DNA from 2 places in the Ruegeria sp. AN11 genome. Region 2 is predicted to be linked to the other one. Evidence: riboswitches for the same ligand, from Rfam matches in the RefSeq annotation. Region 2 holds a riboswitch; the other holds the start of a gene.
What was found. A riboswitch is a leader RNA that binds a small molecule or an ion and turns the genes downstream of it on or off. The one in region 2 is predicted to bind thiamine pyrophosphate.
Positions count from the first base shown of each region.

Region 1 (6,165 bases), on a different contig from region 2:
GCGGCAGGCGGCCACTTCGCGGCCGACCTGCTCGCGCCATGCGGGCACTCCGAAGGTCAGCGGCAAGTGGGCGGCTTCACCGCCGAAATGCACTGCACGTTCCCATCCGCCGCGGGATTCAAATCGTGCCCCTGCGGCCACCAGCCCCTCGTGAACAGGCGAGCGACGCTGCCCCCGCGCAGTCTCCATCGAGCGCCCGGGGTACGGATTGTCGTAGTGGCGTCCCAGAACTTCGGGAATGCGTGCCTCCAGCGCGCCCAGTACGTTCATCTCCGGGCTGAACCGCCGGATATCGGCTTCGCTTAGTTCCATCGTCGGCTCGCCGGCAATGATCCATTCGGCCATTGCCATGCCCGCGCCCCCGGCCAGCGCGATACCGGTGGAGTTCATCCCGCCGATCAGAAACAGGCCAGGAACATCCGAGCTTTCTCCCAACATGAACTGGCCGTCGAGGGTGAAACTCTCAGGACCGTTCAGCAGCATCCGCACTTCGGCACGCTCCAGCGCGGGAATGCGTCGCAGCGCGTTTTCCATCATTGGCATGAAATGATCCCAGTCTTCGTCCAGCAGGTCGAAGCTGAAATCAGCAGGCAGGCGATCCAGCGGCAGGCCCTTGGCATGGGGTTCGAATGAACCCACCAGAAGCCCTTCGACATCGTCGCGGGCGTACAGGAACGCATCCTGATCGTTGAGTGTCGGCAGATGTGCGCCCGGCCCAAGCGCCTGCACTTCGGGCAGCGGCTTGGTCAGCATGTAGAAATGCTCGCAGGCGTAAAGGGGCATATGCGCGCCGGCCATGGCCGCCACTTCGCGGGACCACAGTCCACATGCGATCACCACCTCCTCAGCTTCGATCAGGTGGTCACCGACTTCGACGGCTGCAATCCGACCGGCTTTTTTTTGCAGACCCGTTACCTTGGTGTCCTCGAATATTTGCACACCACGCGCCCGGGCCCCTTTCGACAACGCCAGCGCTACATCGGTTGGATTGACCCTGCCGTCGGCGGGTGACCAGACTGCCCCCAGGACGTCGTCCACTTTGATCAGAGGCCATAGGTCCTGCGCGCGGGCCGTATCGACCACTTCGGCCTCAAGCCCGAACGCACGGCCCAGTGAAACCTGACGTTTGATGTTGATCAGGCGATCATCATTTGTGGCCAGCGTCAGCGACCCGGTTTGAACCCAGCCCGTCGCTTGCCCGGTTTCACGTTCGAGCGCCCCATATAGGTCAATCGAATAGTTGATCAGCTTTGTCAGAGTGGCCGACGGGCGCAAGCGACGCACCAGACCCGCCGCATGCCATGTGGTGCCCGAGGTCAGTTTGGAACGTTCGAGCACGATTATGTCTTTGCGACCCTCACGGGCCAGATGGTAGGCGACCGAGCACCCGATCACGCCGCCGCCTATCACGATGGTGCGGGCATGGTGGGGCAGAGTCATGCAGTAGCCCCATGGATTGTTCTTGTTTCGAGCGCGCTGAAAGCGCCGTCAGTGCGATCGGTCATGGCTCTCTCCCGATCCGGCGGCGGCTCAGTCGAATGTCGAATTGCTGTCGCACATCGCGATCGACCGCATCCGGAACATGTGAGGGGAAGTGATTTGCAAGCAACTCACGCGCCTTGGCTTTCGCAACTTCACCGACTGGACGCGCGCCGTCTTCCTGCCAGTCAACCGGTGTGCGCCTGTCGCCAACATGAGGATAGAAATAGTCCGATTTCATTCGGTCGTAGGTATGAACCTCACCCAGGTAGTGACCCGGACCCCGACACACATCGGCGATCACCTGCGCTGCAATGTTGTCGGTCGTAACTTCGATCCCACGGATTGTTCGAAGCACATTGCCCAAAAGGTCGTTGTCGCTGACATAGCCTTCCAATGAAACGCCCAGAAGACTGGCATGACTGCCAGCGGCCTGCGTGACAATGTTCGATCCCGCATGTGCCGCCATGGCGACTGCCAGGCATTTCTCAGCCCCGTATTGGGAATCCAGTGTCTTGGCGTCGGTAATCCCGGCTATGGACGAAGTCGGCAAGTTGAAATGCCGCCCCATCTGCGCCGCACCGGCCATCAGGATCGCCTGTTCCCCTCCGCCACCAGACATCGACCCGGTGCGCAGGTCGGCGACCAAAGGTTTGGGTGCAAAAACCGCGCGAACCTGCGGATCGACCAGGCGGGCAAAAACCAATCCGGCGAGCGTTTCAGCCACGGCCTGTACAAGTGACCCGGCCAAAGTGGCCGGGCTTGTGGCCCCGGCCTGTCCCGCGCTGATCAATTGTACCGGAAAACCCGCAAGAATAGCGGCCTCGAGCACTTCACAAGCCTCTTCTGCGAAGCGCATGGGCGGCACAACATGACAGACCATGACAGTCAGGAACGGTCGCGCGCGAAAGGCGGCTTCGTCACCTGCGATCCTGTAACAAAGGCGGGCAATGGCCGGGACGTTTTCGGGTTCGGTAATCGAGACGGAAACATGCTTGGACGTGCCCATCAGGCAGGCATAGGCAGTGTTGAGGTCCATTGCCGCAGCAGGGTCAACGTCGCGCGCAACGACCGGACGGCTGAAATGATGGATGTTCTCCATCCTGTCGACCAGTCGGGCGGCATCATACAGGTCGGCCAGGGTTGAAGGGCGGTAGTGGCCCGTATCGATGTCGAAGACACCCGGCGCGGCGCCGCCGGTTGACATATGGACCCGCGTGCCTTCGATCCGCAGATCGTTTTCAGGAACTTGCCCGCAAAGGACGAAATTCCGCCTTGCCTGCTTGATCGACTTGCGCACAAGGGCGCGCGGAAACAACAATCGTCCGTCATCGCCCAGCGTCCCGCCCGCTGCCGTCACCTTGTCGACCATGGATGGGGTCGGCTGACTTAGTCCGAGGGTCTCAAGCAGCAGCAATGCGGCTTCCTCGGTCTGAGCGACTTCATTCGGGGACAGCGGTTTCAGGCACCCGCCAACCACACCCGGCCATACCGCAGGGCTGGCCTCGTCGCTGTTATCTTGTGTCAGACGGTCCTTGCGACCGCGCCGGCGCGTAGACATGGGCCTAATATCATGAGCTCAGCTTCATTCAAAGTCAGCCTACACAGCCATAGGGCTTGTTTACAAAAGCCGTTTTCTCAGCAATTGATGAGTAAAACTTACATTAGGGAAATTCGTGACCGCCTCTCTTCCCGCCCTTCGCGCCTTCGATGCAGCCGCCCGCCAGGGCAGTTTTCGAATTGCGGCCGAGAAATTGTCGGTCACACCCACGGCGATCAGCCATCACATTCGAGGGCTGGAAGAGCAGCTGGGCGTCAAGCTGTTTGAACGGGCCGGGCGCGAGGTCGCGTTGACCGAAGATGGCAGGCGTCTGGCGGCAGCAACGGCTCAGGCATTTGAAATTCTGGATGACGCGGTGCGCTCGGTTCGCCGCAGCTCCCGCAAAGTGGTCCGACTTGCTGCGGGGCCGATTTTCACCGCCCGCTGGCTGATGCCCCGGATCGGTGATTTTTGGGACGACCACCCCGAGATCGAGCTGGAGGTGGTTCCTTCTTATCAACCCGGCACGCTGAACAGAGCAAACATCGACATCGTGATCCGCTGGGAACGAATGGCCGAGATGCCCGAAAATGCGATCAAGCTGATCGAGCTTGCCCCCGTTGCCATAGCGTCGGAGGCATTTGTCCTGAAGCACGGCCCGGTGAATGAGCCCCAAGACCTGTTGCACTGTCCGCTGTTGCATCAAAGGAACCACTGGGGTTGGCTCGACTGGTTCCGGGCGATGAATGTCCCGGTTGATGGCCCTTTGCGTGGTCCGATCTTTGAAGATGCCAATGTTCTGCTGCGGGGTGCCGCAGAAGGGCAGGGCGCGATTGTCGGCTGGCTGCCCTTGATCGATCAGGATCTGGCCGAAGGTCGCGTCGTGCGTCTGTTTGATGAAAAAATAACACCCACTCATGGTTACTTCGTCGAGAGCACAGGACTTGGCCGATCGCGACGCGAGACCCGGGCCGCGATTGAATGGCTGCAGGTTCAAAGCCTGGGCTCGCAGGCTGATCTGCCCTGATCCCGCCAGTTGAGAAGCATCCTTCATGCCAGTGAAGCGTGAAGGGCGAATTTGGTTGAAATTGTTTCGACATCACCCTAATCACGGCCTCACCTCGGGGTGCGCGGAATGCCGCGCTGAGACGCCCATAGCGAACCCGTTGAACCTGAACCGGCTAGAACCGGCGGAGGGAAAGGTGACGGTTTCATCCACCCTTGCCCTCTCGCCGCAATGGAGGATGACATGAAACATCTGCTGATTGCTGCGGGAATTCTGAGCGCGACTTCGGCTATCGCCGCCGACAAACCTCAGCTGACCGTTTTTACTTATGACAGCTTCGTCTCGGATTGGGGTCCGGGTCCGCAGGTCAAGGAAGCATTCGAAGCGGTCTGCGACTGCGAACTGAACCTTGTTGGAGTGGAAGACGGTGCCGCCCTGTTGTCGCGCATCCGTCTGGAAGGTGAAAACTCGGATGCAGACGTCGTCTTGGGTCTGGACACAAACCTGATTGCGGCAGCAAAGGAAACCGGCCTGTTTGCGCCCAGTTCGGTCAGCGCCGAATACACTTTGCCCGTAGAATGGAACGATGACGTATTCGCGCCTTACGACTGGGGGTATTTCGCGTTTGTCCATAATGCCGACGCAGCAGCACCGGCCAATTTCCGTGAGCTGGCCGACGGTGATACCAAAATCATCATTCAGGATCCGCGTTCATCCACACCAGGGCTTGGCCTGTTGCTGTGGGTCAAAGCCGCCTATGGTGACGAAGCCCCCGAAATCTGGGCAGGACTGGCTGATAATATCGTGACCGTAACCAAGGGCTGGTCCGAGGCGTATGGACTGTTTCTTGAGGGTGAGGCTGACATGGTTCTCAGTTACACCACATCACCTGCCTATCACCTGATCGCTGAAGAAGATGCAAGCAAGGCGGCGGCGGCATTTGACGAAGGTCACTATATGCAGGTCGAAGTAGCCGGGAAACTGGCCGGAACCAATCAGCCTGAACTGGCGGACCAGTTTTTGCAGTTCATGGTTTCGGACGCTTTTCAGCAGATCATTCCGACAACCAACTGGATGTATCCGGCGGTAACGCCTGCGGCGGGCCTGCCCGAAGGGTTTGATACACTGACCGTACCGGAAAAATCTTTGCTGCTGGATTCTGATCAGGCGGCAGCCGTGCGGGACGAGGCGTTGGCGGAATGGCTGGGCGCGCTCAGCCAGTAAATCCGACGCCGGGTATTGGCGCGGCGACACTGATTGCCGTGCTTATTCTTGGTACGCTCGCCGCAGTTGCCCTGCGCGCCGACTCCGCAAGTGGGTTCGGACCGGCCGATTGGTCAGCCCTTCGGTTCACGCTGGTTCAGGCGGTGTTGTCCGCCATTTTCAGTGCAGGGCTTGCCGTTCCTGTCGCCCGCGCGCTGGCCCGGCGGCGTTTTCGCGGGCGGGCGGTTCTGATCGCGCTGCTGGGGGCGCCGTTCATTTTGCCGGTCATTGTCGCCATCATCGGCTTGCTGCAAGTTTTCGGCCGAGCGGGCTGGATTTCAGACGTTCTAGCGGTTTTTGGGCTACCGCCGATCCGTATCTACGGGCTGCATGGCGTGGTTCTGGCGCATGTCTTTTTCAATCTCCCCTTGGCCACGCGTCTGATCTTGCAGGGGTGGCAGGAGATTCCGTCCGAAAGGTTTCGATTGGCCGCCCAGTTGGGTTGCAACGGATGGGCCATGTTCCGGCTGATCGAAATGCCTATGCTGGCGCGTATCCTGCCCGGTGTTCTGGCCGTTGTTTTTGCCATTTGCCTGACTAGTTTTGCAGTTGCCCTGACTTTGGGTGGTGGACCACGCGCGACCACGATAGAACTCGCGATTTACCAGGCCTTTACCTATGATTTCAACTTGGGTCGCGCCGCGCTTCTGTCCGGGGTGCAGCTGGTTCTGACCGCGACTGCGGCCCTGGCAGCGCTCAGGTTCTCCAGGGGTGACGGGTTTGGTGCCGGGCTGGATCGTTCCATCCGACGCTGGGATGAAGGGACGCGGGCGTTTGATGCCTTCTGGATCAGCGCAGCGGCGGTCTTTCTCCTGCTGCCGTTGACCTCGGTCGTGATCTCCGGACTTTCGGGAGTGTTCGAGATATCGGTGCTGGT
Region 1 covers NZ_JBQFJD010000002.1:122,078-128,242, reverse strand. The annotation lists gene ACR3EQ_RS20530 (GcvT family protein) at 1-1,440, opposite strand, end outside; gene ACR3EQ_RS20525 (trimethylamine methyltransferase family protein) at 1,502-3,040, opposite strand; gene ACR3EQ_RS20520 (LysR family transcriptional regulator) at 3,156-4,046, shown strand; TPP riboswitch at 4,132-4,236, shown strand; gene thiB (thiamine ABC transporter substrate binding subunit) at 4,269-5,249, shown strand; gene ACR3EQ_RS20510 (thiamine/thiamine pyrophosphate ABC transporter permease ThiP) at 5,225-6,165, shown strand, end outside.
Region 1: it holds a riboswitch for thiamine pyrophosphate, as region 2 does, so the genes downstream of both, thiB (thiamine ABC transporter substrate binding subunit) here and thiD (bifunctional hydroxymethylpyrimidine kinase/phosphomethylpyrimidine kinase) in region 2, are expected to answer to the same signal.

Region 2 (6,165 bases):
GGCAAGAGTTTGGAAGATCCGAAACGGATGCGATCGATCCCGTGATAGGTCAGCCGTGCCGGCCCGCCCATGATGACAACGTCGCCCGAACTCAGCCAGATCGACTCGGTCTTGCCGCCTCGGGTGGTGTTGCCGATCCGAAAAAGCGCATCATCCCCCAGCGAAACCGAAAGAACCGGCCAGGAAAAATCGGCCTCGTCCTTGTCCTGATGCAGACCCATCCGGGCGCCTTCCCCGTAATAATTGATCAGACAGCAATCGGGGTCGCGTTCGCGGCTGGCAAGGTCGTGCCACAGGTTCAGGATCGGCTCGGGAATGTCGGGCCAGGCCTTCCCTTGCGGGTGCTGTGTTTGATACCGGTAGCCATCCCGGTCCGTGACCCAGCCAACGGCCCCGGCCGAGGTCATGCGGACCGACATCGCCTTGCCTTGCGGCGTCACCGGCCGCACCAGTGGCGCTGCTTTCAGAATCGGGCGCAGCGTTTCGATCAGTTGCGTCTGGGCCGATGCATCCAGCCAGCCCTTTCTGATGTCGAATCCGCGCAAAATCAGCCGGGCCATCCCAGAATCCTCAATCCTTGCCAAAACCTTGCCGAAAAAGGCCACAAAATCCCGAAAACCTGCGTTTTACACCGCTTGCAGGCCTTTCGTCGCGCCCTTATATACGCCGGGACGCGCAATGGTGTAGGGCCATTACGCAATGCAGATCGGGGCAGGGATGCCATAACGGGTCCCGGCCTCGGGACATCGCCTTGAAGAGAAAGGGATTGAAAATATGGGTAAAGTAATCGGGATTGACCTTGGTACCACAAACTCGTGCGTGGCCATCATGGACGGCTCGCAGCCGAAAGTCATCGAAAACGCCGAAGGGGCGCGGACCACGCCCTCGATCGTCGCCTTCACCGAAGATGAGCGACTGGTCGGTCAGCCCGCAAAACGTCAGGCGGTCACCAACCCCGACAACACGATCTTTGGCGTTAAGCGTCTGATCGGTCGTCGTGTGGATGATGCCGAAGTCGAAAAAGACAAGAAAATGGTGCCGTACGCCATCGTTGATGGCGGCAATGGCGACGCGTGGGTCCAAGCCCGCGGTGAAAAGTACTCCCCAAGCCAGATTTCGGCCTTCACTCTGGGCAAGATGAAGGAAACAGCCGAGAGCTATCTGGGTGAGGAAGTCACGCAGGCTGTCATCACCGTTCCGGCATACTTCAACGACGCGCAGCGTCAGGCCACCAAGGACGCCGGCAAGATCGCCGGCCTGGAAGTGCTGCGGATCATCAACGAACCGACAGCTGCCGCGCTGGCCTATGGTCTGGACAAGAAAGACACTCAAACCATCGCGGTCTATGACCTTGGCGGCGGTACTTTCGACGTGACCATCCTGGAAATCGACGACGGCCTGTTCGAGGTCAAATCGACCAACGGTGACACCTTCCTGGGTGGTGAAGACTTTGACATGCGCATCGTCAACTACTTGGCGGACGAGTTCAAAAAGGAACACGGCGTCGACCTGTCTGCCGACAAGATGGCGCTGCAGCGTCTGAAAGAAGCTGCTGAAAAAGCCAAGATTGAGCTGTCCTCGACCTCGCAGACCGAAATCAACCAGCCGTTCATCTCGATGGGTTCGAACGGCCAGCCGCTGCACATGGTCATGAAACTGACCCGCGCCAAGCTGGAATCGCTAGTTGGCGACCTGATTAAGAAGTCGATGAAGCCCTGCGCGGCCGCTCTGAAAGACGCCGGTCTGTCGGCTGCTGACGTGGACGAGGTTGTTCTGGTCGGTGGTATGACCCGGATGCCGAAAGTGATCGAAGAGGTGACCAAATTCTTCGGTAAAGAGCCGCACAAAGGTGTGAACCCGGACGAAGTTGTTGCCATGGGTGCCGCCATTCAGGCCGGTGTTCTGCAGGGCGACGTCAAAGACGTGGTTCTGCTGGACGTGACCCCGCTGTCGCTGGGCATCGAAACCCTGGGTGGCGTGTTCACTCGTCTGATCGACCGCAACACCACGATCCCGACCAAGAAGTCTCAGGTCTTCTCGACGGCCGAGGACAACCAGAACGCCGTAACCATCCGCGTGTTCCAGGGTGAGCGTGAGATGGCTTCGGACAACAAGATCCTGGGTCAGTTCAACCTCGAAGACATCCCGCCGGCACCGCGTGGCATGCCGCAGATCGAGGTGACCTTCGACATCGACGCCAACGGCATTGTCTCGGTTTCGGCCAAGGACAAAGGCACCGGCAAGGAACAGAAGATCACCATCCAGGCCTCGGGCGGTCTGTCCGACGAGGACATCGAAAAGATGGTCAAGGACGCGGAAGAGAACGCGGAAGCCGACAAGGAACGCCGCGAGCTGGTCGACGCCAAGAACCAGGCGGAAAGCCTCATCCACTCGACCGAGAAGTCGATGGAAGAGCATGCCGACAAGGTCGACCCGACCACCATCGAAGCCATCGAGCTGGCAATTGCCGCGCTGAAGGACGAGCTGGAAACCGAAAACGCCGACAAGATCAAGTCGGGCATCCAGAACGTTACCGAAGCGGCCATGAAACTGGGCGAGGCCATCTACAAGGCGCAGTCCGAAGAGGCCGAGGATGAACCGGCAGCTGCGGACGCCGCTCCGGGTGATGACGATATTGTCGACGCCGAGTTCGAAGATCTGGACGACGACAAGCGTAACTAACGGGTAACCGGGCCAATTCGGGCCGGTCCGGATACCGGGCCGGCCCGTTTACGTTGAGGCAGAAGGAAACACTGATGTCAAAACGCGACTATTACGATGTACTCGGCGTGTCCAAGGGTGCATCGGCGGACGAGATCAAGAAAGGTTTTCGCAGGAAAGCCAAAGAGTTGCATCCCGACCGCAACAAGGACAACCCGGAAGCCGAGGCGCAGTTCAAGGAAGCGAACGAAGCCTATGACGTTCTGAAAGACGCAGAACGCAAGGCCGCCTATGACCGCTTTGGCCATGCCGCGTTTGAAAACGGCATGGGTGGCGGTGGCCGGCCCGGCGGCGGCTTTGGTCAGGGCGATTTCTCCAGCGCGTTTTCGGACGTGTTCGACGACCTGTTCGGCGATTTCATGGGTGGCCAGCGCGGTGGCGGTGGCCGTCGTGCCGCACGCGGTTCCGACCTGCGTTACAACCTGCGCGTCTCGCTGGAAGAGGCGTTTGCGGGTCTGCAAAAGACTATCAACGTGCCCGCTGCCGTGGCCTGTTCGGCCTGTGACGGGTCGGGCGCTGAAAGCGGCGTTGAACCGACGACCTGCCCGACCTGTTCGGGTATGGGCAAGGTCCGCGCGCAACAGGGCTTTTTCACCGTTGAACGCACCTGTCCGACCTGCTCGGGATTGGGTCAGATCATCAAGAATCCGTGCAAATCCTGCGGCGGCGCGGGGCGCGTGGAAAAAGAACGGGCACTGTCCGTCAACATCCCCGCCGGTGTCGAAACCGGCACCCGTATCCGTCTGGCGGGTGAGGGTGAGGCCGGAATGCGTGGTGGCCCCCCGGGCGATCTGTACATCTTTGTCGAAGTGTCCGATCACAAGCTGTTTGAGCGTGACAGCATAAACCTCTATTGCCGCGTGCCGGTCAGCATGGCCAAGGCCGCTCTGGGTGGTTCGATCGAAGTGCCCACCATCGACGGCGGTCGTGGCCGGGTGCAGATCCCGGCAGGCAGCCAGTCGGGCCGCCAGATGCGTTTGCGTGGCAAGGGAATGCCCGCCCTGCGTGGCGGTGGCGTGGGTGACATGTTCATCGAACTGGCTGTGGAAACACCGGTCAACCTGACCAGTCGACAGAAAGAACTGCTGCGTGAGTTTGACGATCTGGGAGAGGACAACCACCCGGAATCAAAAAGCTTTTTCTCGTCGGTCAAGTCCTTCTGGGATGGCATGAAAAGCTAAGGGAACCGCTTTCCCGACCAAAGCCGCCCGGTTTCGGGCGGCTTTTTTGTTGCAGGGGGCGCTGCCCCCGCCGCCCTTTGGGCGCCTCCCCCGGGATATTTTTGGCCAGATGAAGGAAAGATCCCTTGTTCATCTGGCCCCAAATATCCCGGAGCGCGAGGCAGAGCCTCGCAAATACCTTTGGCCTTACCCAAGGTGTCAGGGTGGCCATAAAACAGATCAAATTCAGTCTTGTATTTTTCTGATGTGCCTGTGATTGTCCGGTCAACCGTTGGGGTGCCCTGATCGAAGGGCTGAGAGGCGTTAATGCGCTAACCCATCGAACCTGATCCGGGCAATACCGGCGTAGGGAACGGTCTCAGAATGTCAGACGTTTTCCATGCGCGCGTTGCCCAATTTTGATGGAGCAACGATATGACGCCTATTGCGCTGACAATTGCAGGCTCGGACAGCGGCGGTGGGGCCGGAATTCAGGCTGACATCAAGGCAATGTCTGCCTTAGGGGTTTATGGTGCCAGCGTGATCACCGCCGTGACCGCGCAAAACACACGGGCCGTTACCGCCGTTCACGGGATCCCGCTGAATACTGTCGCCGCACAGATCGATGCCGTTCTGTCTGATCTGAGCGTGGGCGCCGTCAAGATTGGCATGCTGGCGACACCGGAGATCATCCGATGTGTTGCAGACAGCCTTGCAGCGTTTCGTGGTTCCATCGTTCTGGATCCTGTGATGATTGCCAAATCCGGCGATGCCTTGCTGACAGAAGACTCGGTTGAGACATTACGGGCGGTGCTCGTGCCCATAGCCACGCTATTGACGCCGAACTTGCCTGAGGCCGGACGCCTTTTGGATTGCCCGGCTGCGGAGACGCCGGATCAGATGGTAAAACAGGGGCTTGCCTTGTGTGACATGGGCGCAGGTTCCGTTCTGATGAAGGGCGGGCATGGATCCGGCGACATTTGCCGTGATCTCTTGATCGACGCTTCGGGCTTGGTGGCAGAGTTCACGGCACCGCGCCGGAAAACCAGAAATACGCATGGCACTGGCTGCACATTGTCCGCGTCAATTGCTGCCGGGCTGGCGCTGGGAAAACCGCTGACGACGGCCGTTGCAGATGCGCACAGCTATCTGCAAGGCGCGATAGCCCGGTCCGATGATCTGGACATTGGTCGCGGGCATGGGCCGGTTCATCATTTTCATCAGCTTTGGCCCGCATGACTGTCTGGTCGGTCATAGGCGCCGGAGTAGCCGGTCTGACTGTTGCAACCGAGCTGGTGTCGCGCGGCGCTGACGTGCAGATATTCGATCCGGCAGGTGCGCCGGGTCCACATGGCTGTTCCTGGTGGGCGGGTGGCATGCTTGCCCCCTGGTGTGAATACGAAAATGCCGAGGAGCCGGTTCTGCGGCTTGGACAAACAGCGATTGACTGGTGGGACGCCAGAACGCGGGTGCATCGGTGCGGAACGCTGGTTGTTGCGCATTCGCGCGACCTGCCGGATCTGCGCCGCTTTGCACGCCGAACGGATGGGCATTCAGAAGTCGGAAGTGCGAATATCGCCTATTTAGAGCCTGATCTAGACAGTTTCAGTAACGGTCTCTTCTTCCGGGCAGAGGCCCATCTTGATCCCCGGCAAGCGTTGCGGGACCTCTGCAGCCACCTCAGGGACCGAGGTGTGCCCTTTCACCGTACATTGGCCCCTTCCCGGTTGGAGAATGCGATCGATTGCCGGGGGTTGCACGCGCGCGAGATCTTGCATGATCTGCGTGGCGTCAAAGGCGAGATGCTGGTGATCCGCTGCCCGGATGTCACTCTCTCTCGCCCTGTGCGACTGCTGCATCCGCGCATGCCGCTTTATGTCGTCCCGCGGGGTGACGGGGTCTACATGCTGGGCGCAACGATGATCGAATCCGAGGACAGCGGCCGGATTACTGCCCGCTCGATGTTGGAGCTTCTCAGTGCGGCTTATGCGCTGAACCCGGCTTTTGGTGAGGCTGAGATCCTGGAAATCGGTGTCGATCTTCGCCCCGCTTTTCCCGACAACCTGCCTCGCATCCGCCGGTTGGGTCGAACGATCTATGCCAATGGCCTGTATCGCCATGGCTACTTGCTTGCGCCCGCGTTGGCACAGGGCGTCGCCGATCTGGCGCTGGAAAACAAACATTCGGAGATGGTCGATGAAGATCGTGCTTAATGGCGAGGCGCGCGAAAGCCGCGCAGAAACCCTTTCAGATTTGCTGGCGGAATGTGGATTCTCGGGCTGCG
Region 2 covers NZ_JBQFJD010000001.1:2,870,912-2,877,076, reverse strand. The annotation lists gene ACR3EQ_RS14170 (alpha-ketoglutarate-dependent dioxygenase AlkB) at 1-560, opposite strand, end outside; gene dnaK (molecular chaperone DnaK) at 775-2,682, shown strand; gene dnaJ (molecular chaperone DnaJ) at 2,757-3,902, shown strand; TPP riboswitch at 4,165-4,271, shown strand; gene thiD (bifunctional hydroxymethylpyrimidine kinase/phosphomethylpyrimidine kinase) at 4,317-5,120, shown strand; gene ACR3EQ_RS14150 (FAD-dependent oxidoreductase) at 5,117-6,094, shown strand; gene thiS (sulfur carrier protein ThiS) at 6,078-6,165, shown strand, end outside.